Haladaptatus sp. R4: one gene and its partner. The main gene of each other region encodes a partner of the protein of the gene in region 2 in a complex. Links are inferred from orthologs where the notes say so. Each region holds a gene or a part of one and is shown on either strand. Other genes may lie near its edges. The genes, in order: A4G99_RS06520 and A4G99_RS10805.

What was found.
Region 1: the proteins of A4G99_RS10805 (region 2) and A4G99_RS06520 are in contact, whole or in part, in a crystal structure (PDB 3CW2), measured with the Saccharolobus solfataricus proteins. The link is inferred for Haladaptatus sp. R4 from one-to-one orthologs. Residues at the interface, in WP_009989173.1 of Saccharolobus solfataricus: Val185, Arg186, Thr187, Asn188, Glu189, Pro190, Leu191, Gly192, Val193, Glu194, Ile196, Lys197, Ile200, Ser201, Leu204, Ile217, Lys218, Ile219, Tyr220, Thr221, Ile222, Gly223, Ala224, Pro225, Tyr227; in WP_009988771.1 of Saccharolobus solfataricus: Asp222, Lys225, Pro226, Gly227, Thr228, Gln229, Phe230, Asn231, Leu233, Lys234, Gly235, Leu259, Phe273, Thr274, Lys275, Tyr300, Leu301, Asp302, Pro303, Ser304, Leu305, Lys307.

What each region holds. Positions count from the first base shown.
Region 1 is NZ_LWHG01000011.1:558,888-568,976, forward strand. The notes cover bases 4,110-6,986. They hold A4G99_RS06520 (translation initiation factor IF-2 subunit gamma), read right to left. Parts: upstream 6,229-6,986; coding sequence 4,990-6,228; downstream 4,110-4,989. Other genes in these bases: A4G99_RS06510 (DNA-directed RNA polymerase), read right to left, coding at 4,110-4,611; A4G99_RS06515 (PIN domain-containing protein), read right to left, coding at 4,613-4,990; A4G99_RS06525 (winged helix-turn-helix domain-containing protein), read left to right, coding at 6,376-6,986. Also shown: A4G99_RS06475 (DUF5808 domain-containing protein), read right to left, coding at 11-283; A4G99_RS06480 (bifunctional N(6)-L-threonylcarbamoyladenine synthase/serine/threonine protein kinase), read right to left, coding at 423-2,042; A4G99_RS06485 (30S ribosomal protein S27ae), read right to left, coding at 2,043-2,177; A4G99_RS06490 (30S ribosomal protein S24e), read right to left, coding at 2,177-2,500; A4G99_RS06495 (hypothetical protein), read right to left, coding at 2,580-3,236; A4G99_RS06500 (GTP-dependent dephospho-CoA kinase family protein), read right to left, coding at 3,283-3,834; transcription elongation factor subunit Spt4, read right to left, coding at 3,839-4,036; more of A4G99_RS06510, read right to left, coding at 4,039-4,109; more of A4G99_RS06525, read left to right, coding at 6,987-7,287; A4G99_RS06530 (hypothetical protein), read left to right, coding at 7,392-7,658; A4G99_RS06535 (amidohydrolase), read left to right, coding at 7,804-9,402; A4G99_RS06540 (hypothetical protein), read left to right, coding at 9,427-9,633. UniProt on the Methanocaldococcus jannaschii protein: eIF-2 functions in the early steps of protein synthesis by forming a ternary complex with GTP and initiator tRNA.
Region 2 is NZ_LWHG01000021.1:247,699-257,775, reverse strand. Bases 3,019-5,883 are described here. They hold A4G99_RS10805 (translation initiation factor IF-2 subunit alpha), read right to left. Parts: upstream 4,919-5,883; coding sequence 4,118-4,918; downstream 3,019-4,117. Other genes in these bases: A4G99_RS10790 (twin-arginine translocation signal domain-containing protein), read left to right, coding at 5,543-5,883; A4G99_RS10795 (50S ribosomal protein L44e), read right to left, coding at 5,093-5,374; A4G99_RS10800 (30S ribosomal protein S27e), read right to left, coding at 4,915-5,088; A4G99_RS10810 (RNA-protein complex protein Nop10), read right to left, coding at 3,939-4,121; A4G99_RS10815 (proteasome assembly chaperone family protein), read right to left, coding at 3,169-3,933. Also shown: A4G99_RS10835 (metallophosphoesterase), read right to left, coding at 1-506; artA (archaeosortase A), read right to left, coding at 493-1,389; A4G99_RS10825 (MarR family transcriptional regulator), read left to right, coding at 1,598-2,380; more of A4G99_RS27165, read left to right, coding at 2,862-3,018; more of A4G99_RS10790, read left to right, coding at 5,884-6,451; A4G99_RS10785 (HAH_0734 family protein), read left to right, coding at 6,527-6,781; A4G99_RS10780 (thiolase domain-containing protein), read left to right, coding at 7,112-8,278; A4G99_RS10775 (Zn-ribbon domain-containing OB-fold protein), read left to right, coding at 8,275-8,652; A4G99_RS10770 (alpha/beta fold hydrolase), read right to left, coding at 8,629-9,567; methylmalonyl Co-A mutase-associated GTPase MeaB, read right to left, coding at 9,612-10,077. UniProt on the Methanocaldococcus jannaschii protein: eIF-2 functions in the early steps of protein synthesis by forming a ternary complex with GTP and initiator tRNA.

The DNA of each region.
Region 1 (10,089 bases), on a different replicon or contig from region 2:
AAGCGTCGAATCAGTCGTCGTCGACGATGACTTCGACGGGTTCGTTCTCGGCTTCTGACTCGCCACCCTTCTCGCTCTCCAGGTAGAACATCACGCCAGCGACGGCGAGGATGACCCACGAGCGCCAGTTGGCGAGGTTGAGCGTGTAGCCGACGCCGAACGGTTTCTCGACGAGCATCCCCTCGCCGGGCTTCCAGTACGCCGAGAGCATTCGCCCGACGCTGGGGCGTTCGAAGTTGTACGGGACACCGAAGAGCGTTCCTGACGTTTCTTTGTCGGACATGTGATAGACATTGTCCGCACCTATTATAGCGTTTGGGGCATCGGATTGCAAGGCGACGGCGGGTCCGTTTCGGATGTCGTTCGGGAGTCGTTTACGGGTCGGTACGGACGAAGAAGCGGATTCGAAAACGAGTTCGTTCTCACTGATACCGGCCGCGGCCTTCGATCTCACGGAGTTGGTCGAGAACGAGGTCGTCGCCGGTCTCCTCGTAGGCGGATTCGAACTCGCGCTGGAGGTCCCCCGCGTCGTCGGCGGTTCCGGCGAGGCTCTGGCTGAAGACGTGCAGGTCCATCGCGTAGTCCTCCACGTCGTCCGAGTAGTAGCCCAGTCCGAAGTCGATGGCGTAGGTTCGGTCGGGCGAACATCGGAAGTTCCGCGTCGTCGGGTCGCCGTGGACGATGCCCTCGTGGTGGAGCGTGCCGAGGTGACAGCCCACGTCGCGCACGCGGTCGGCGGTGAGTTCGTCGCGCAAATCCGCCTCGCCGACGCGTTCGAACTCGATGGCGAACTCGGCGAGGTCGATGTCGTAGACGACCGGCGTCGGGACGCCAGCGCGTCGGGCGTCGCTCGTCAGGCGCGCTTCGAGCGTCGTGCGCTCCTTTCGAAGCGTCGCGTCGAGTGCGGGATGACGATAGGATTTTGGCGTCCGGCGCTTTTCCACGCGCTCGGGACCGATGTCCACCGTCGCTTCCGCGCCGCGAACCTCGCGCTCGTCGGGGTGCCGAAGCACGTCGGGGGCTTCCGTCCCGCGCCACGACACGGCGACTTGGTCGGGGCGGAAATTCGAATTCACCGCGGATTCGGCCACCGGAATCGTGTCGCCCGCCGCGACCATCTCCGCGCCGAGCACCGCGATCATTCCGGCGTTGTCGCTCAAAAAGCGCGGTTCCGGCGCGTAGAACTTCGCCCCGCGCTGGTCGCACATCTCGGCGAGCATCTCGCGGAGGCGGGCGTTGTTTCCGACACCGCCGCCGAGGACGAGTTCGTCCCGGCCGGTCAGCGAGAGGGCGCGCTCGGCCACTTCGGTCAGCATGGCGAAGATGTTCTCCTGCATGGAAAAACAGACGTCCGGAATTTCGTGACCGTCGTCGACGGCTTGCTTCGCCGCGCTCATGATTCCCGAAAACGAGAAATCCATTCCCTTCACGACGTACGGCATGTCGATGTACTCGCCGTCCGTGGCGGCCTGCTCGACTTTCGGCCCACCGGGGTGTGACCACCCGACGTGGCGCGTGAACTTGTCGATGGCGTTGCCGACGCCCGTGTCCATCGTCTCCCCGAGGACGCGGTACCGGCCGTTTCGGTAGCCCAGCACGTGGGCGTTGGCACCGCTCGCGTTCAGACAGACGGGCGAGTCGAACCCGGATCGTTGTCTCCCGATTTCGAGGTGGGCGACCATGTGATTCACGCCGACCAGCGGCACGTCCAACGTCTGTGAGAGCGCGCGGGCCGCCGTCCCGACGATGCGCAGACACGGACCGAGGCCCGGGCCGCGCGAGAAGGCGACGGCATCAACGGGCGACGCCCGTTTGCTCGATGAGCTTCGCTCATCGGTGTCGATATCACCGTCGGCCTCGGAGAGTGCCGTTTCGACGACGCGCGGAATCGCCTCGCTCATGTGCTCGGCAGCTTCGCGCGGATGAATGCCGCCGCTCTCCGGTTGGTAGGCGTCGGTTTCGATAAAAACGGAATCGGTGTTCGAATCGTAGACGGACGCGCTGGCCGCCCACGCGGTACCCTCAACGCCGAGGATTCGCATTTACTTCCACTCGGTGTAGCTGCACTTGCCGCAGTGAAGCCGGTCGCCGTGGTCCGCGAGGAACGTGTCGCCACAGCGCGGGCACATCTCTCGCTCGCTCGTGCCGTCGTCGTTGTAGAGTTCGTTTCGCGCCATTATTCAGCCTCCTCGGCTTCCGGTTCCGCCTCGCCTTCGGAGTCGGCCGTGATCTTGTTTCGTTCGAGCATGTACTCCTGCTCGACGTCACGGGCGTGTTCGGAGCTGTCGTAGACCTTCGCGTAGCCGACGGTCTTTCGCATGCCGAACTTCGTGTTCATCTCGTGAACGACGACTTCGTCCGCGTTCTTGTCGAGTTTCGCCGCGAGGCTGTCGCGCACCGAGAGGCGCGAGGGCGTTGCCTCGTCGTGAACGATCTGGAACCGCACTTCAGTCCGGTGGAGCATTGGATTTTGCTCCTGTGAGAGGATTTCGACTTCCATGTGTAACACTCAGTTATAGTGTTCTTCTCCCCGAAGCGTGTAAAAGGATTTCGAAGTGGGCGATTCCACTGGAACGCGATTACAGCGGAAGCCACGGCGAACGGAGGTCGTGATGGGGAAAATGCCACCGCTCCTCCCGTCCTGCCTCGACGCGATATTCGATGACGCCGTCGAACAGCGGTTCGAGGGCCGTCACGAGTTCGTGGTCGTACGGTCGCGGCAGGACGTAGTGACCCATCCCGTTCGCACCACGGACTTGCCCACCGACGATGCCGAGAAACTGCCGAACGAGCGTCGGATCGTACCGGGTCAACATCGACCCAAGCGAGTCGAGGCCGAATCGGAGTTCGCCCGGCTGAAAGTTCCTCGAACCCTCGAACGAGGTTATCGTCTCCGAAATAGAACTCGTGAGTTCCCGAATACCAGAATCGACGTCGACGACCGGCGCGGAAATGTGGGGCGGTATCGACACACCGTCGTGTGAGATGACGGTGGCGGTCTCGTCCAACGCCGCCGTCGGCAATCGTTCGTATACCACTGTCCGTGGCGTCCCCGAGAGGACGGCGACGCGAAATCGGCGCTCTTCAGGGTCGCCGAACAGCTTCCGACTTGCCGCCGAGAGCACGGAATCCGGAACGGAACCGACGAGCAGGAGGTTACACCCCTCCCGTTTCAACCGCTGGAGTGTTCGCTCGAACTCCAGCGCACCCGTCTCGTCGGTTTCACTCCTCCGCATCGTGATGCAATTGCGAAACCAGCCTAATAAACTGTTTCACCTCCTGTTAGCGGCGGTCGGCGTAACCGACGAGCGAGAACAACCGCTCGACGTCGCCGTCCATGCGCGCCAACAGGTCGGCAACGTCGGCTTGCAGGTCGGACGTGACGCTCGTGAGAACCATCCCTTCGTTCGGCTGTCCGTAGACGACGCTTCCACCGACCGGCGCGGCGAGCACCGCCGGAAGCGCGGCGAGGTCCTCCTCCCCATCCACGACGAGAACGGTCGATGCGTCCGCCCCGATAGCGTCGGCGAGCGCCGTAAGGAGGTCGTCCGTGAGGACGCCGGCCGGGTTCTCCACCCGAACGCGTCGCGCGTCGTCGCTGACGGCGTCCCGGATTTCGGGGTCGACGGCGTCGCGTTTGGTGATCCCGTCCACGAGCGCGACGTCCGGCGTGACGCCAGCCGATTCGAGGTGATACGTGACCACGTCGCCGACGGCAATCAGCGGTCGCTCGGCCGATTCGAGAAGCGTCTCCGCGTCGGTGAAAATCGGCCCGAGCGGTTCCTTTAGCTCTCCACGCAACGCGCGGGGAAGCGAGACGACTGTTTCTGACACGTCTCTATCTGACTTTCAGCGCGTAGCTTCCCGGCTCCGTGACTTCCATCTCCCGCCCTATTTCGCTCTCCTCGGGGTGGGCGATGGAGACGTAGCCACTCCAGTCCTCGGTGAGGCTGGTGGAGTTACAGACGGGACAGATTTCCTCGTCCGGCTCCACGACGGCGTGGCAGTCTCGGCAGGCGAGTCGATTGCTCGCCATCGTTATTCGCTCTCCGTCGTCGCGTGGCGCTTTTGACGGTCTTCCTTCAGCCAGCCGTGTTTACCGAGGCCGACCTGCTTCGCCGTGAGACCGATCTTGCTTTCACGCGGGTTGCGTTCGTCGATACTCTTGGTCACGATACGCGTGCGAACGGAGTCGCCGACGCCGAGCGTGCGGTTGGACTCGCGGGAGGCGAGCGCTTGGCCCTCCTCGTCGAACGCGAGGTATTCGTCCGAAATCTGGGAGACGTGGAGCAGGCCGTCCACCGGCCCGATACCGACGAACGCCCCGAAGTTGACGACTTCGACGACTTCGCCGTCCACGACTTCCTGCATCTGCGGGTCGAACGTCAGCGCGTCGAACTCCGCTTCGTAGTAGACGCCGGGACGGTTCGGCAGTACGGCACCTTCGCCGATGTCGTGAACTTCGGTGACGCTGACGACGCTTCCGACGTCCTCGTCCATCCGTCCTTCGAGTTTGTCCTGTAGTAACCGTTTCACCAGGTCCGGCGTAACGTCTGCGAGGAACTGGGGAGGTACTTCGACCGTGTCCTTCAATCTGGCCCGTTTATACATGCTATGGTTGAGTGATTGCGAGTTTGTTCTTCCCCCTTATATGGATTACCGATACGCCAGCGTCGAGCAGGCGTGTACGAAGGGGTGCGTCGTTCGTGACGACGAAGTCGAACTCGGGTCCGAGTTCGACCAATGCGTCGTCGGCGTACGATTCCTCGTGGTCGATGGTTCGACATCGCGTCGCCAAATCGGCTCCCACACTCGCGGCGGTCGCCTCCTTGCCGTTGCCCTGTGACAGTCCGTCGAGTTCGGTGACGACGGCGCGAGGGGTGACACACTCGAACTGGCCCAATAGCCGGTCGAGTTCGTCGAACACCCTGACGCCACATTCGACGGGCATCATGAGGGCACTGGTATCCATGACGACGGTGTGAACCATCAGTTCTGGGTCGTGAGGGTTCCGATGCCGATGAGCCGCCAGCGTGCGCCGATACGGCGGTTGATGGCGATTTTCGCCCCTTCAGCCGCACAGACGGGACGCTTGAGCGAGACTTCACACTCGTCGTCGCGCGCGCTGGTGACGGCACCGACCGTCGTCGCCGTTCCGACCGTCAGCATGAGCGGTTCGCCCGTGCTGATTTCGTCCACGTTCTGCTCGTCCATGCCGACGAGGCGTTCGAGCAGATCGACTTTCATCGTGAACTGCTCCCACGTCGGCGGGAGACTGCCGGGGGTCCCCGCGACCTGTCCGGCCAGCGCGTCACCCTTGGTGAGGCTCGGGTCGAGACCCGTTCCGACGCCGAGTAGGCCGCCGGGCGTGGCTTCGTCCACCATCTCGCCACCCGCTTGGAGGGACCGCACGTCGGTCTGGATGGGTTCCCACTGCGTCTGGCCGCCTTCTTCCACTTCGCGTCCGGGACGGAGTTCGAGTTCGTCGCCCGCGTTGAGCTTTCCTTGAACGAGACTGCCGCCGAGCACGCCGCCAGTGAGACTGTCCCACGTCGTGCCGGGACGGTTGATGTCGAAACTGCGAGCGACGTACATCTGTGGGTCGTCGTTCGGGTCCTGTTCCGGCGTCGGGATCTCCTCCTCGATGGCCTGAATCAGCAGGTCGATGTTGACCTCCTGTTGGGCGCTGATCGGGACGACTGGCGCGTCCTCCGCGACCGTCCCTTCCACGAACTCCTGAATCTGTTCGTAGTTACGTCGCGCGCGGTCGGGACTGACGAGGTCGATCTTGTTCTGTGCGATGACGATGTTCTCGATGCCGATGATGTCGAGCGCCATCAGGTGCTCTTCGGTCTGGGCCTGCGGAACGTTCTCCGTGGCCGAGACGACGAGCACCGCGCCGTCCATCAGCGACGCTCCCGAGAGCATTGTCGCCATGAGCGTTTCGTGGCCGGGCGCGTCCACGAACGATACCGTTCGAATCGGTTCGCTTTCGCTCCCGTCGTCGCACGTTTCATCGACCGTGTAGCACTCCGGTGCGTCCACGCCAGGGCACTGCCTGAACGTCGCGTCCGCGTATCCGAGTCTGATAGAAATCCCCCGCTTCATCTCCTCGGAGTGCTGGTCGGTCCATTCCCCGGAAAGAGCCTGCACGAGCGTTGTCTTTCCGTGGTCTACGTGGCCGACGAGTCCGATATTCACCTCCGGTTGGTTGTGTGTTCCTGTCAACGTTGACCTCCTGAAGTAATCTTGTCGTAGATTCGGCCCGAACGACTGATAAACCTACTGTTCTCGCATCGCGCGCATTCCTGACAAGGACGTTACAAAAATGTAATTCACATAACGTTTTATCCGCTACCCGACGAAACTACCCCCATGAGCAGCGACACCGAGTTGCAGGAGTGTGAGGACTGTCTCGCTCCGGCGAAGGCGTTCTCGGTCATCGCCAACGAGACGCGCCTCTCGATTTTAGAGGCGCTTTGGCAGGCCCCGGAACGACCAGTCGGCTTCTCCGAACTTCGAAAGGAGGTCGGGATGCGCGACAGCGCCCAGTTCAACTACCATCTGAAACAGCTGACCGACCACTTCGTCGTCCGAACCGACGAGGGCTACGACTTCCGCCAGGCCGGAAAGAAGGTCGTGAGCGCGGTGCTGGCGGGTTCGTTCAACGAACATCCGCACCTCGACCCCATCGAACTGGACGAGACGTGCGCCGCCTGTGGTTCCCACCTCCGAGCGACGTACGAGGAGGAGACGCTGACGGTGGCCTGCCCCGACTGCGGGAAGGCTCACGGCAACTATCCGTTCCCACCGGGCGGTCTGAACGACCGTACCAGCGACGAAATCATGGACGCGTTCAACCAGCGCGTGCGCCACCTCCACTGTCTCGCCGCCGACGGCGTGTGCCCTGAGTGCAACGGGAAGATGGGAACGACGGTGAAGAAGGATACGGAGAACGTCCTCGGAACGAAGGTCAGGGTGGACCACCACTGCGAACAGTGCCATCACCAACTCCATTCGACGGTGGGGCTGTCGCTTCTGGACCAGTCGCGGGTCGTCACGTTCTACAGCGACCACGGCATCGACCTCTGTACGAAGCCGTTCTGGTCGCTCACGTGGTGTGTGGGCGACGAAACCACGACGGTTCTCTCCGAGGACCCGTGGCGAATCCGCGTCTCGATAACGCTTTCCGACGAAACTCTCAACATCACCCTCGACGCCGACATGAACGTCGTCGAAATCGATCAGGGCTGTCCGTCGGCAACCGACGCCGAGAGCGCCGCCTGACATCGAGATTACAGGAACGCGTTTCAGTATCGGATCCTACAGAAGTGTTCTTCAGCTAACATATTTGTCGGTAGCTCCCCTTCGTTCAAACGAGGAGAGCCACCATGAAGTACGAAACCACCGTCGGATTCGCCGACCAATCTCCACGAACCGCCTTCGCCCGCCGAGCGCTCGCCGCGTTGTCCGCGCTCGTGCTCGGCACCGCCGTCGCACTCGTCCTCGGAATCGCCGTCGTGAACGGTGTGGCGATGGTCGGAACGGGAGTTCCCGTTCTGCTCGTCGCGTGGGCGGCCAGCATCGGTCTCATCGTCCTGTTGCCGTTCCTCGTCGTTCGGGTTATGGCGAGCGTGTTCACGACGCTGAAGTTCTGAACGAGTTTTTTGATCGTCGTGTCGCACGGTGAGAGATTGATCCAACCCGACTACGACTCACAGCGATCGAACGATCCGGTTCGAAATCCCACCCTGATCTAGTCGTTCCCGAACAGTTATCGCCGCTCGAACAGACCACGAAACCATGACAGCGCCAGCGGATCTGATCCTCACGAACGCGGAGGTGCACACCCTCGCGGACGACCCGGCGGGGAACGACGACGCGGACGACAGACCTGAAGCGGTCGCGATCCGGGACGGGGAAATCGTTCGCGTCGATTCGGCGTACGAGGTGAACTTCCTGAACGGAGTCGAAACCGAGGTCATCGACCTCGGCGGACGCGTCCTCCTACCGGGATTCATCGACGCCCACACCCACATGCAGACCGTGGGGAGCTATCTGGTGAACGCCGACCTCTCGGACGCCGATTCGCCCGCCGACTGCGTCGACCTGCTGGCCGAGTTGGACGAGGACCGCGATTCGAGCGACCACGAGTGGGTCCTGGGCTACGGGTTCGACGAGAGCATGTGGGACGAGTCGCGCTATCTCACCCGCGAGGACCTCGATTCGGTGAGCGAAACCCGTCCCGTCGCCGCGTTCCGCGAGGACCTGCACGTCGCCTCGGTCAACGGCGTGGTGCTCGACCGACTGGGCGACGAGATGCCCGATGAGGACGTCGAAACCGAGGACGGCGAACCGACCGGCGTCATCGTGGAGGACGCGGTGAACGCCGTCTACGAGGCCATCGAACCCGACGCCGAGACGACCCGCGAACTCCTGCTGGCGGCCCAGCGCGACGCCCACGAGAAGGGCGTCACCGGAGTCCACGACATGTGTCGGCAATCCCGTGCGCCGGAGGTGTACCGCCGACTCGAACTGGAGGACGACCTGACCATGCGCGTCCGCATCAACTACTGGAGCGACCACATCGAGGCCGCGGAGGAGGTCGGTCTCGTGACGAACCACGGCAGTTCGTTGGTGACGACGGGCGCGATAAAGTCGTTCACCGACGGCAGCTTCGGCGGTCGGACGGCGAAGCTCTCGGAACCGTACGCCGACGCGGACGAGGTTGCCGATACGGACGCCGAGGACGACGTGACCGGCCAGTGGGTCGTCTCCCCCGACGAACTGGACGACATCGTCGCGCGGGCGGACGGCGCTGGCTTTCAGGTGACGGCCCACGCCATCGGCGACGAGGCGATCGAGGCCGTGCTGGACGCCTTCGACGAGACCGGGGACGCGGGCGAGAAGCGCCACCGGGTCGAGCACGTCGAACTCGTGACGGACGAACAGATCGAGCGGTTCGCGGAGTCGGGCGTGATCGCATCCGTGCAGCCGAACTTCCTGAAATGGGCGCAGTCAGGAGGTTTGTACGACGCTCGACTGGGCGAGGAGCGCCGGAAGCAAACGAATCGCTACCGCACTCTACTCGACGCGGGTGCACATCTCGCGTTCGGCAGCGACTGCATGCCCCTCGACCCGCTGCTCGGGATTCATCAAACCGTCAACGCGCCCGTCGAGGAACAGCGACTCTCCGTGACGGAAGCACTCCGCGCGTACACGCTCGGGGCGGCCTACGCCGGATTCGACGAGGACGACCTCGGCACCGTCGAGGTCGGCAAGAAGGCCGACTTCACCGTCCTCGACCGTTCGCCGTGGGAACACGCCGACGACATCGAAAACATCGACGTGGCGATGACCGTCGTGGACGGTAGCGTCGCCTTCGACGGACGGAACGATTAAGCCGTTTCCAGACAGCTATCGATCATGTCCTTCGTCCTCCATGCCCTCCCCGTCCTCCTCGCCGCCGAACTCGGCGGTGTCTTCGCCCTCTTCCTTCTCTTCGCCATCGGTGGCCCGCTCGTCCTCTGGTGGCTCATCGACACGGAATCGGACCGCGAGGAGACCGAACATCACGACTGGTCGAGCGCCGAACGCGCCGCCCGCCGCGACACGCGCGACGACAGGCGATAACGGGAACTGAACCCATTTGATTCCGGGAACTGACCCCGTTTTTCGAGTCGTATTCCGCGGTGGATAGCGAACAGCACGCGCTATCAATCACCGAAACAATCGGAAAGCGTGTTTTGAAGAGAAAATATTTTCAATACTGGCTGTTGTTGGCTAGTGCAACCACAGGTGGACCAACGTGCCAAAAATGGAGACCGCAAACCTCGAAACCGAATTGAGTCTGTTCAAATACGATAATCTAGAACAGCTTCCATCGGAATATCGAGGGTTGAGTGAAGAAGAACGAACGGAACGTATCGAGCGGGCGCTCGATACGCTGGGCGACGACGTTGTCGTCCTCGGCCACAACTATCAGCGGCGGGAGATCGTCGAACACGCGGATTTCATCGGCGATTCCTACCAACTGAGCGTAAAGGCGGCCGAGGCGACGCGAAGTACGTCGTCTTCGGCGGCGTCACG
Region 2 (10,077 bases):
ACGTCCGATCCTCGGTAGGTCTCCTCCCCCCAGAGGTAGCACGGGCGACGCTTCCCCTCGATTTCGATGGCCGGATGGTCGTGACCGACGACGTATCGGGGCGCGTCCGCGTCGGGTTCCTCGTGGCCGTGATGGACCAGCGTCCCGTCCGCGAGACGGTACTCGTCCCGTGGGTCGGCGAGTTCGTCGAGCAACGTATCGTGGTTGCCCCGAACGACGACAAGTGTGGCACCCGCTTCGTCCACGAGTTCCCGGAAGTCGGCGAACGTCGATTCGGCCTCCTCCGGCAGTCTGTCGAAGGCGTGGAGAACGTCGCCCGCGAGGACGACTTCGCCCGGGGAAAAACGGTCGAGGAGGTCGGAAACTCTCGTGGTCAGATCGGTTCGCTCGCCGAGCGACAGGGAAACGTTCGACGTCGCGTCCCGTCCGATGTGGAGGTCGGCGAGGACGAGCGCGTCGGCGGACGGAAGGAAAACGGCGCGGTCCGCGAATTCAGCGTCGACCATCGGCCCGGGTACGTTGGCTGAGGTCGTACTCCCGTCCGGAGACGAGGTAGATGACGTCCTCGATGACCGTCAGCAGTTCGGGGAGGATACGGACCACCAACCACAGGATGACGACGAGCGATATCACGGCGAGCAGTTGGCTGAGTACCCTGTCCGCGATGAAGAACGAGACCATCTTCGGGTCGGCGTAGCCCGTGAGACTGGTGACGGGACCGACGAATATCTGGAACCATTGGTTGCCGAACGCGACGGAGATGAACACGTTGCGGATGACGTTCAGCACCCAGATAATGGAAATTGCCACCGCGAACGCGCTGATCTTTCGGCGGAGCGGCGCGCGGACGGCGGCGATGAGGCCGCCGAAGATACTCATGCTGCCGATTCCGGTACACGCCAAGACGAGATACGTGTAATACCGGTGGCCGTTGCTGTCGTGGAAGATGAACGCGCTGTGATAGCCGTTCTGTTCCGCGATAGTGAAGTCCGGGTCGTACCCGAGCAGGTGGATGACGGCGTTCGTCTGTGCGCTCACGAGTTCGACGATCCACTGGCGGAGCGGTTCGATCGTCAGGAACGGGACGTAGATGAGTCCCATCGCCGCGACGCCGCGGGAGAGGACGAAGAGCGAATCCCGTCCGGTGTACAGTTGGTAGCCCGTATACACGCACAACGGAACCGCGACGAGGCACAACGTACCCTCGATGAAACTCCGCATCTCGAACGCGAACCGGGGAAAGAGAACGCCCCAAAAGAGCCCGAACAGCACCCACGCCCCCATGCCGACGCCACGCGCTAGATCGCGGTCGTATCCTTCGAGCGCGGCGGTGGCGACGAACGCGGCGATGACGACCCACACGAGGTAATCGGGAAACGTCGTCGTCAGCCACGAGACCGATAACGAAAGAGGGACGGAAAGGGCGACGGGGGCGACTTCGATCACGATTCGTCCTTGTTCTCGGAAAATATAGAGTTGACGTTCTTCAAATCGCCCGAATACGTCGACACCCGATGCGTTTCCACACGAGGTGGTCGTCTCCCGCTTTCACTCGCCGACCGCTGGTATTTTTATCGTTCCGCCCGACGGTTCGGGTATGGCCGACGTGTTGGAGGACAAGCGAGCCGCGACCCGGTTTCGAATCCTCTCGGAGATCGCTGACCGCCAACCGGCGGTGAGTCAAGGCGAAATCGCCGACGCCGTCGGCGTCACGAGCCAAGCCGTCAGCGAGTACATTCGCGGCCTCGTGGACGACGGGCTCGTAGAAAAGGAAGGACGCTCTCGCTATCGGGTGACCAAGGAGGGCGTCGATTGGCTGTTGCAGTCCGCGACCGACGTCCGGCGCTTCGCGGATCACGTCACGGACGATATCCTCGGGAACGTCGGGGAGGACGCCGCAATCGCACGGACCAACATCGACGCGGGAACGACCGTCTCGATCACGCTCGCCGATGGATTACTCCACGCGACGCCGGGCGACGAAGGGCCTGCGACCGGTATCGCCACGACGGACGCCGAGGAGGGCACGGAAGTCGGCGTCACGGAATTCGAAGGAATCATCGACCTCGATCCCGGCCACGTGACGGTGTATCAGGTTCCGCCGGTCCGTTCCGGAGGTAGTCGGTCGATCGATTCGGACGCGCTGGCGGCCGTCTGTGACGGCGCTCCCGTCCTCGCTGCGACCGGTGTCGAAGCTGTCGTCGCGCTGCAGTCCGCTGGTCTCGAACCCGACACGACGTTCGCCGCGGGCGAAGTCGCCGCCGAGGCCGCGGAGCGTGGCTTGGACGTGGTCATCGTCGCAACCTCCGACAGCGTCGGGCGCGTCACCGACGCCCTTCGGGACGTCGGTGTCGCCTACGAAGTTGCAAACGTCGAATAAGTTACAGTCGTTCAAAAATGCTGCAATTCCTTTGCGGGTTCGTCAGGCGTCGTGTGAGGAAACGAGTCAACTCGACCCATTTCAACGGTGAGTGAATCGCTTGCGGCAAAGTGGTTCGTGGAAAATACTGTTCTAAAAAAACGCCTGTTGGGTGGCAAAGTTAATACCCTTGGTTATAATATATGCGTGTGTATCGAACTCGGAGATAATCTCATGTTTACCTCCAAGCTATGAAACTCACCGAACCGGGGACAAAAGGGGAACTCGACGAGAGTCAGATTCATAACGTCTTGCGGAACGACCGACGACGCGAAACGATTCGGTATCTTCGCCAAACGGGTGACTCACTGGCCGTCGACGACCTCGCGGAACACATCGCCACGCTGGAAACGGGGGAGTCCCCCCACCCAGAAACGTTAGAAAGAGTGTCTACGTTTCGCTCCATCAGACACACCTCCCGAAACTGGACGACCTCGGTATCGTGGAGTACGACCAACGGTCGAAGGAACTGGTTCTCAACGACCGCGCACGCGAGGTCGAGGTGTATATGGAGGTCGTCGCCGAACACGACGTTTCGTGGCCGACGTACTATCTCGGTCTCGGGGTACTGGAGTTCATCGTCCTCTTCGCGGCGAAACTCCACCTCTTTTCCATACAACTGCTGGATTTCGAGTTCTGGACGTGGTTCTTTTTGACGTTCTTCCTCGTCTCCGCGCTGTACCACATTTACAACGGACAAGAGCGTTCGCTGTTCTAACTGGCCGTTACGACGGGGAAAACGTGACTGCTCAGCCGATGTACCGCAGGTCGTCGTCCGACGGGATGGATGCCTGTTGGGATTGGGATTCCATCTCCTCTATCTTGTTAACGACTTCCTCCATCTCCTCGGCGCGCTCTTCGAGCGAACTGAAATCGACCTCGAAATCGAGCACCTTCTGGAGGACTTCGAGGACCGCCTGCGCGCTTTTCGGGTCGACCAGATACCCGCTCGTCTCGCCCATCAGGCACGTCGCTTCGAACCCGCGCCGTCCGCCGAGACCGAGCAGGAGTCCGCTGGTGCCGACGATGCCGCCCGCCGGTTCGTCCTCGCGGAACTCGACGCCCGCGTCTTCGAGTTCGTCCACGAACTCCGTCGTCGCGGCCGCACCTAACACGGCGTACTCCTCGATGAGTTCGCCGGTCGGCACGCCGCCGAGCGCGAAGACGCGTTCGACACCGAACTCCTCGGCGATGTCCAAAAAGGCGTTCGTCAGCCGATAGTGGCCGACGTTGTCCTGGGCTTGATAGTCGCCCGTCAGGACGAGTACGTCCTGCCCGTCCAGCGTCAACGCGTGGAGTTCCACACAGACCAGTGCGGCCGTGCCGTCGTCCCCGACGCTCACCTGTGGCGGCAGATACTCGGAGTACACCCGTCGAACGAGTTCGCTTTCTTTCTCTTCGAGTAGATGCTCGGCGACGAGTTTACCGACGTGACCGACGCCCGGAAGTCCCTCGATGAGGACGGGGCTTTCCAAGTCGGGATTGGCGACGATGTCGATGTCGATTTCGTCCATGTACCTTATTCGTGGTCGCGCCGCTTAAGTGCGCGTCGGTACTCCCCGTACGGGTCGTTCGGGTCGAACGGGGCGGGTGCGCTGTTTACGGCGTTCGCTCCACAGTCGGGACACGTCGTCAAAAGGGTGTACACCGGGCGGTCGTGTTCCGCCTCCCACGCGGAACATACCCGGATGTTCGATTTCATTCGTCTTCGGTGTGGCGGTCACGGTGGAAGTCGGCGGTCCCCTCGATGCCGTCCATGACGACCTCCGCACGGTGGACGCTCTCTTCGAGTTGCGCCTCCGCCGTCTTGTAGTTCGGTGCCTTCACACGAACGCGATATTCGGGTGCACCGACGTAGGTAACGTCGAGTTCCACTTCGTCGGGAATGTCGCCGTTTCCTTCGGCGGCTTTGAGCGCCTCCTTGATGCCATCGACGCCGTCTTTCCCCGGGTTGCGGAGGTCGACGTAGCCGGTGACGGTGACGTAGGGAACCGAGACGTTCTCGCGAGCGGTCTCGACTAGTTGTCCGATTTCCTCGTCCGTGAGGTCGGTGCTGTCGAGCGCTTCGGGACCGTGAATCGCCGCTTGCTCGAAGCCGTCGTAGATGCTGCCGAACTCGGAGAGGAGTTCGTTTGCGACGTGCGTGTACTGCTCGTCGCCCATGTCCTCGCCGAACGCGAGCGACATCCACTTGTCGGCCTTCTGCTCGTTCTTCCAGTCCTGGATCTTGTCGCTTCGCTGATGCTCGTTCACGTCCTTGATCGAGAGGTCGATCTGTTGGGACCCCTCGTCAACGTCGAGAACCTTACAGACGACGGTCTGTCCGGTGCTGACGTGGTCTCGGACGTTTTTGATCCAACCGCTGGCGACCTCGCTGACGTGGACAAGCCCACGCTTGTCTTCGTACTCTTCGAGGTCGATGAAGACCCCGAAGTCTTCAATCTCGTCTACTTTACCGACGACGAGTTCGCCAGTGTCGGGCCAGCCACTGTATTTCATCGGGATGCTATCGTTTCGAGGACGTCGCCGTTGATTTCTGCCTTGCCGCCGGTCGGCGTGGCGAGGTTGTGACCACAGACGACGCAGTTGACTTCGCTCGACGCCTTGCCGAAGACGGTCTGTTCGTTCTCACAGTCCGGACACTGAACTTTGTAGAAATTTCCTGCCATGTGTTTACTCCTGGAATTCGAGTCGGCCTGCACGCCATCCCGGGCGGAGGTGTGCTTTGCCACACTCGCTGCAACGGTATTTCAAGTCGGTCTTCTTCGTCGGTTTGTCCCCACCGGGCACCTTCGAGAAACCACCAGCGTTACCGATGACGGCTTTACCGCGTTTCTGCTGGCGAGCGTCCCACTTCATACCGGTTCGTCGGCCAGTGCGGACCTTCTCGACTTCGTGTTCGTGGTGTGAGTGACAGTGCGGACAGTACGTGTTAAATCGACGTGGCATCTGCATAGATATCGACCTTACGGTGAAATTGCGGGCCGGGACTTAAAACCCGTTTGGTTTCCACTGCGACGGATGCGGGACGGAATATATAGCCCTCTCCGTGAGTCTATTTCATTCTATTATGAAAATAAAAATTTTGAAGTTCATCTCCATAAAATACAGAGTGAATACATCATGACAAACGTCAATCGACGGCAATTTCTCAAACGAACCGGTGTCGCAGGGGCGGGACTCGCAGCGCTCGGAATGGGAACGGGAACGGTAAGCGCGGACCGATACGGGATTCCCATCGTCTCGACACGCGGCCACTTCGACGACGACGGTAACTTGACTTCGGGCCACACCGAGACGGGCTACGACACCACTGGCGATGTTCCGGGCGTCGATACCGGCTGTGTGGACGATTTGACCGTGTTCATCCACGGCTGGCACAAGACGGGCGGCGACCCCGTGCAGGAGGCCCAAGACAAGTTCCTCTCGGCGAAGAACAACCTCGACGCCGCAGGGTACGACGGAACCCTTATCGGCTATTCGTGGGACAGCGACGCCGGTGGCGGCGTCGACTTCGGCTGGGGGACGGCACAGGACGTCGCCCAGAAGAATGGCGTCAAACTCGCGCAGTTCGCGGTGTACCTCAAATACTACTGTCCGAACACCACGCTCAGGTTCGCCAGCCACTCGCTCGGTGCACAGGTGCTCCTCAGTTCGCTTCGCTCGCTCGACGTGACCTCGTGGTGGAACGACGGCGGTTACGAGGTGTACTCGACCCACATGCTCGGCGCGGCGACGGACAACGAAGCGCCCACCAAGGAGTGGATGGACACGTACAACGCCATCACGAACCAGACGACGGCGACGTTCAACTACCACAACGAGGAGGACGACGTGCTGGAGTGGGTGTACAACACCATCGAGTTCGACCAGGCGCTCGGCGAGACGGGGTACGAGGACGGCAACACGCCCGCACCCAACTACGTCGAGTACGACGCGACTTCGCAAGTTGGCGACGACCACTCGAACTATCTCGACACCCTCGGCGACGAAATCGTCACCCACATGAACAACGTCCCATACTACGTCTGAGACGAATCCGTACCCGAAGCGGAGTCGAACGGCGGTTGCAAAGCGCTTAATTGACCGCCTTACAAACCCTCTCGTATGAAACGGCTCATCATCCACGGGGACCCCGGAATCCGGGACGACGCGATCATCAACTACGACGACGTAGAACAGGTCTGTTTCTCCATCACCCGACAGGGAGACTGGCACGGCCCGGACGAACCCCAACTGTGGTGTGTCATCGGTACCGAGGACGAACGCGAGGACTTCGACCGCCGGAACTACGTTCCCCACTGGCTCGATACGGACGCCATCGACGCCGAGGACGTCGATGTCGTCGATTCCGCGAACTGATTCGGTGCCGAACGGTTCGATTCTACCCTCTTCCCGTTCTCCCGTCGAGTCGTACCGCCGGTGATGAGTCGACTCGGGCGAAAAACGGACGCGGCGAACCGGGAAAAATGCGGGACGGTAACGCGGTACGTCCGCTAGTTATTTCCACACAGCGGCACCGATTTGTCGATTTTCCGGTGAACGTTCAGTTTTGAAAATTAATGAAGGATTTGGCGGTAGGTAATTGTACGTTCGTCCATCCCGACCCGGGACAACCGGCTGAAATTTCTCCCATTCGGCCTGAAATCGAAAGGAGTGGCTTTCTTAACCGGGCCGCTCGTACGTTCTCCCATGACAGGTGTTCGGATTGCAGGAGTCGGATTGACTCACTTCGGGAAGCATCCCGAGCGGACGGGGCGTGACCTGTTCGCCGAGGCGAGCGCGAGCGCGTTCGCCGATGCGGAGGTCCCCCGCGACGATATCGAGGAACTCTACTACGGAAACTTCATGGGCGAATTGGCAGAACATCAGGGCCACCAAGGACCGCTGATGGCGGAAGCCGCGGGAATTCGTGCGCCCGCGACGCGCTACGAGAGCGCGTGTGCATCCAGCGGCGTCGCGATTCGGCAGGCCGTCAAGGACGTTCGGAACGGGGAGGCCGACGCGATTCTCGTCGGCGGGGCGGAACGGATGAACAACCTCGGGACGGCGAAGACGACGGAAGCCCTCGCCATCGCGGCGGACGACCTGTACGAGGTTCGGGCCGGGATAACGTTCCCCGGCGCGTACGCGCTGATGGCGCGGGCTTACTTCGAGCAGTACGGTGGTTCGCGCGAGGATTTGGCTCACATCGCGGTGAAAAACCACGCGAACGCCGTGCCGAACGAACACGCCCAGTTCCAGAAGGAGATCGAACTCGAACAGGCGCTCGACGCACCGATGATCGCCGAACCGCTCGGCCTATTCGACGCGTGTCCCATCACGGACGGTGCGGCCGCCGTCGTGCTCGTCAGCGACGAGTACGCCGAGGAACACGGCCTCGACGCGCCGGTTTCGGTCACGGGAACCGGACAGGGCGGCGACCGGATGGCGCTCCAAGGGCGCGAGTACCTCGCCCGCTCGCCTGCGGCCGAGGAGGCCGCCGAGGAAGCCTACGCAGATGCAGGAATCGACGCGAACGACGTGGACGTCGCCGAGGTGCACGACTGTTTCACCATCGCGGAAGTGCTGGCGCTCGAAGCCCTCGACTTCTACGCACCCGGCGAGGGAATCGGCGCGGCCAAGCGCGGCGAGACGACACGTGACGGCGACCGCCCGATCAATCTCTCGGGCGGCCTGAAGGCCAAGGGTCACCCCGTCGGCGCGACGGGTGCCAGCCAACTGGCCGAGATGACGCGCATCCTGCGCGGCGACCACCCCAACAGCGACGCCGTCCCGGACGCCAAAGTCGGCGTGGCCCACAACGCGGGTGGCACGGTCGCGAGTGCGACGGTTCACGTTTTGGAGGTCCACAAATGAGCGAGAACGAGCACGCAAACACGGGCTACGACGAGTGGTTGGACGCCATCGAGGACGGAAACGCCTACTACCTCGAATGTTCGAACGGACACGGCTCGCTGCCGCCGCGTCGAATCTGCCCCGAGTGCGGGGAAATCGGCCTCGAAGAGACGCCGCTCCCCGAAACCGGAACTATCGACACGTACACCGTCGTCCACGTCGCGGCACCGTCGTTCGCGGACGACGCACCGTACACGACCGCAATCGCCGACTTCGGGCCGGTTCGAGTGACCGCGATGGCACCCGACGACGTGGCGGTCGGGGATACCGTTTCCCTGACTATCGGCGAATCGAAAACGAACGGTGACCGACTACTGCTGTTCGAGCGGCGCTAGTTCGTCGAATAGGACGTCCAGAAACGGCCCCGGATGTTCGACGTGCGGAAGCAGTCGCGCCTCGTCGAACACGACGAGGCGCGTGTCGGCTTCGTCCGCGAGTTCTTTTCCGCCTTCGAGCGGCGTGACCTTCGCTTCTCGCCCCCAGACGAGCGTTACGGGGACGTCCACGCGCGCGAGTTCCTCGCCCAGGTCCTCGTCCGGGTTGAGATACCCCGAGACGAACGACGCGGGTGCGAACCGGGCACCGGGTTGGTGGGCGGTCTGCCACTCGAACTCGACGTCCTTCTCCGTGTACGACGCCTCGCTGAAGTAGCCGTCGCGTTCGTTGAACCGGCGAATCGAGCGCTTGCTGGCGATGGCGTTGAACAGCGCGGTTCCGAGGAGCGGCGACCGAACGAGGTTTCGAAGCCACTTCCGACGCTTTCCGGCGTCGTCGGTCGGACAGATGAGTTCCAGTTGGGAGAACGCGCCCGTCTCGACCTGTGCGAGCGTGGCGTACGCCCCGGAGAGCGACGACACGAGACAGATGGCGTTATCGGTCACGTCCTCGGCGAAGTCCACGACGAACGAGGTGTACAGCGACGCGGTGTACACGACCGGCGGTCGCGACGACCGCCCGAATCCGGGAAGGTCGGGTGCGATGACGTGGTACTGCTGGGCCAGTTGCCTGAAAATCTGGTCGAATTCCTTGTTCGATGCGGCGGCGTGAATCCCGTGGAGGAAAAGAACGTCGGGGTTGTCCGGGTCACCCGCTTCGGTGTAGGCTACGTCGAACCCGCGCCAGCGATAGGTTCCCTGAAACCCTTCGAGCGGCGGGTCGAGCGGTTCCGCACTTCGGGCGAGCGATCGATTGAGCGCTGCCGTGAGTCCAACTCCGCCAGCCGTCGCCGCCGCAAGTCGTCGAAGATTCATACGTGAAGGGGCGACCCGAACGGGTTTATCCGTTATGCCAGAAATCAGTCGTGAATACAGTCTTCGATGGGCGTGATGACCTCGTCGGCGACCGAATACGGGTCGGTTTCACGCTCGAAAACGGCTTCGACCAGTTCCGCGATTCCACCACGCGACTCGATTTCCGACGCGACGAGTCGGTTGGCGTCCTCGCGCAGGAGTGCTCGAATCTCCTCCGCGTATCTCGTTCGGGTTTTCGCGTCGAGCATGCCCGTCGATTCGAGCAGGTCGTGGTGTTCGTCCAGCACCTCGATGAACTCCGTGACACCTTCGCCGTCCTTCGCTATCGTCTCCACGATGGGGGGTTCCCAGTCGTAGCCCTCGACGCCGTCGCCGAACTCCGGCGTCGGTGTTCCGTCGCGCATGTGTACCATCTCGGTGAGGTCCGAGACGGCGCGGTCGGCACCCGGCAAGTCCGCCTTGTTCACGACGAAGACGTCGGCGATTTCGAGGATGCCCGCCTTGAGCATC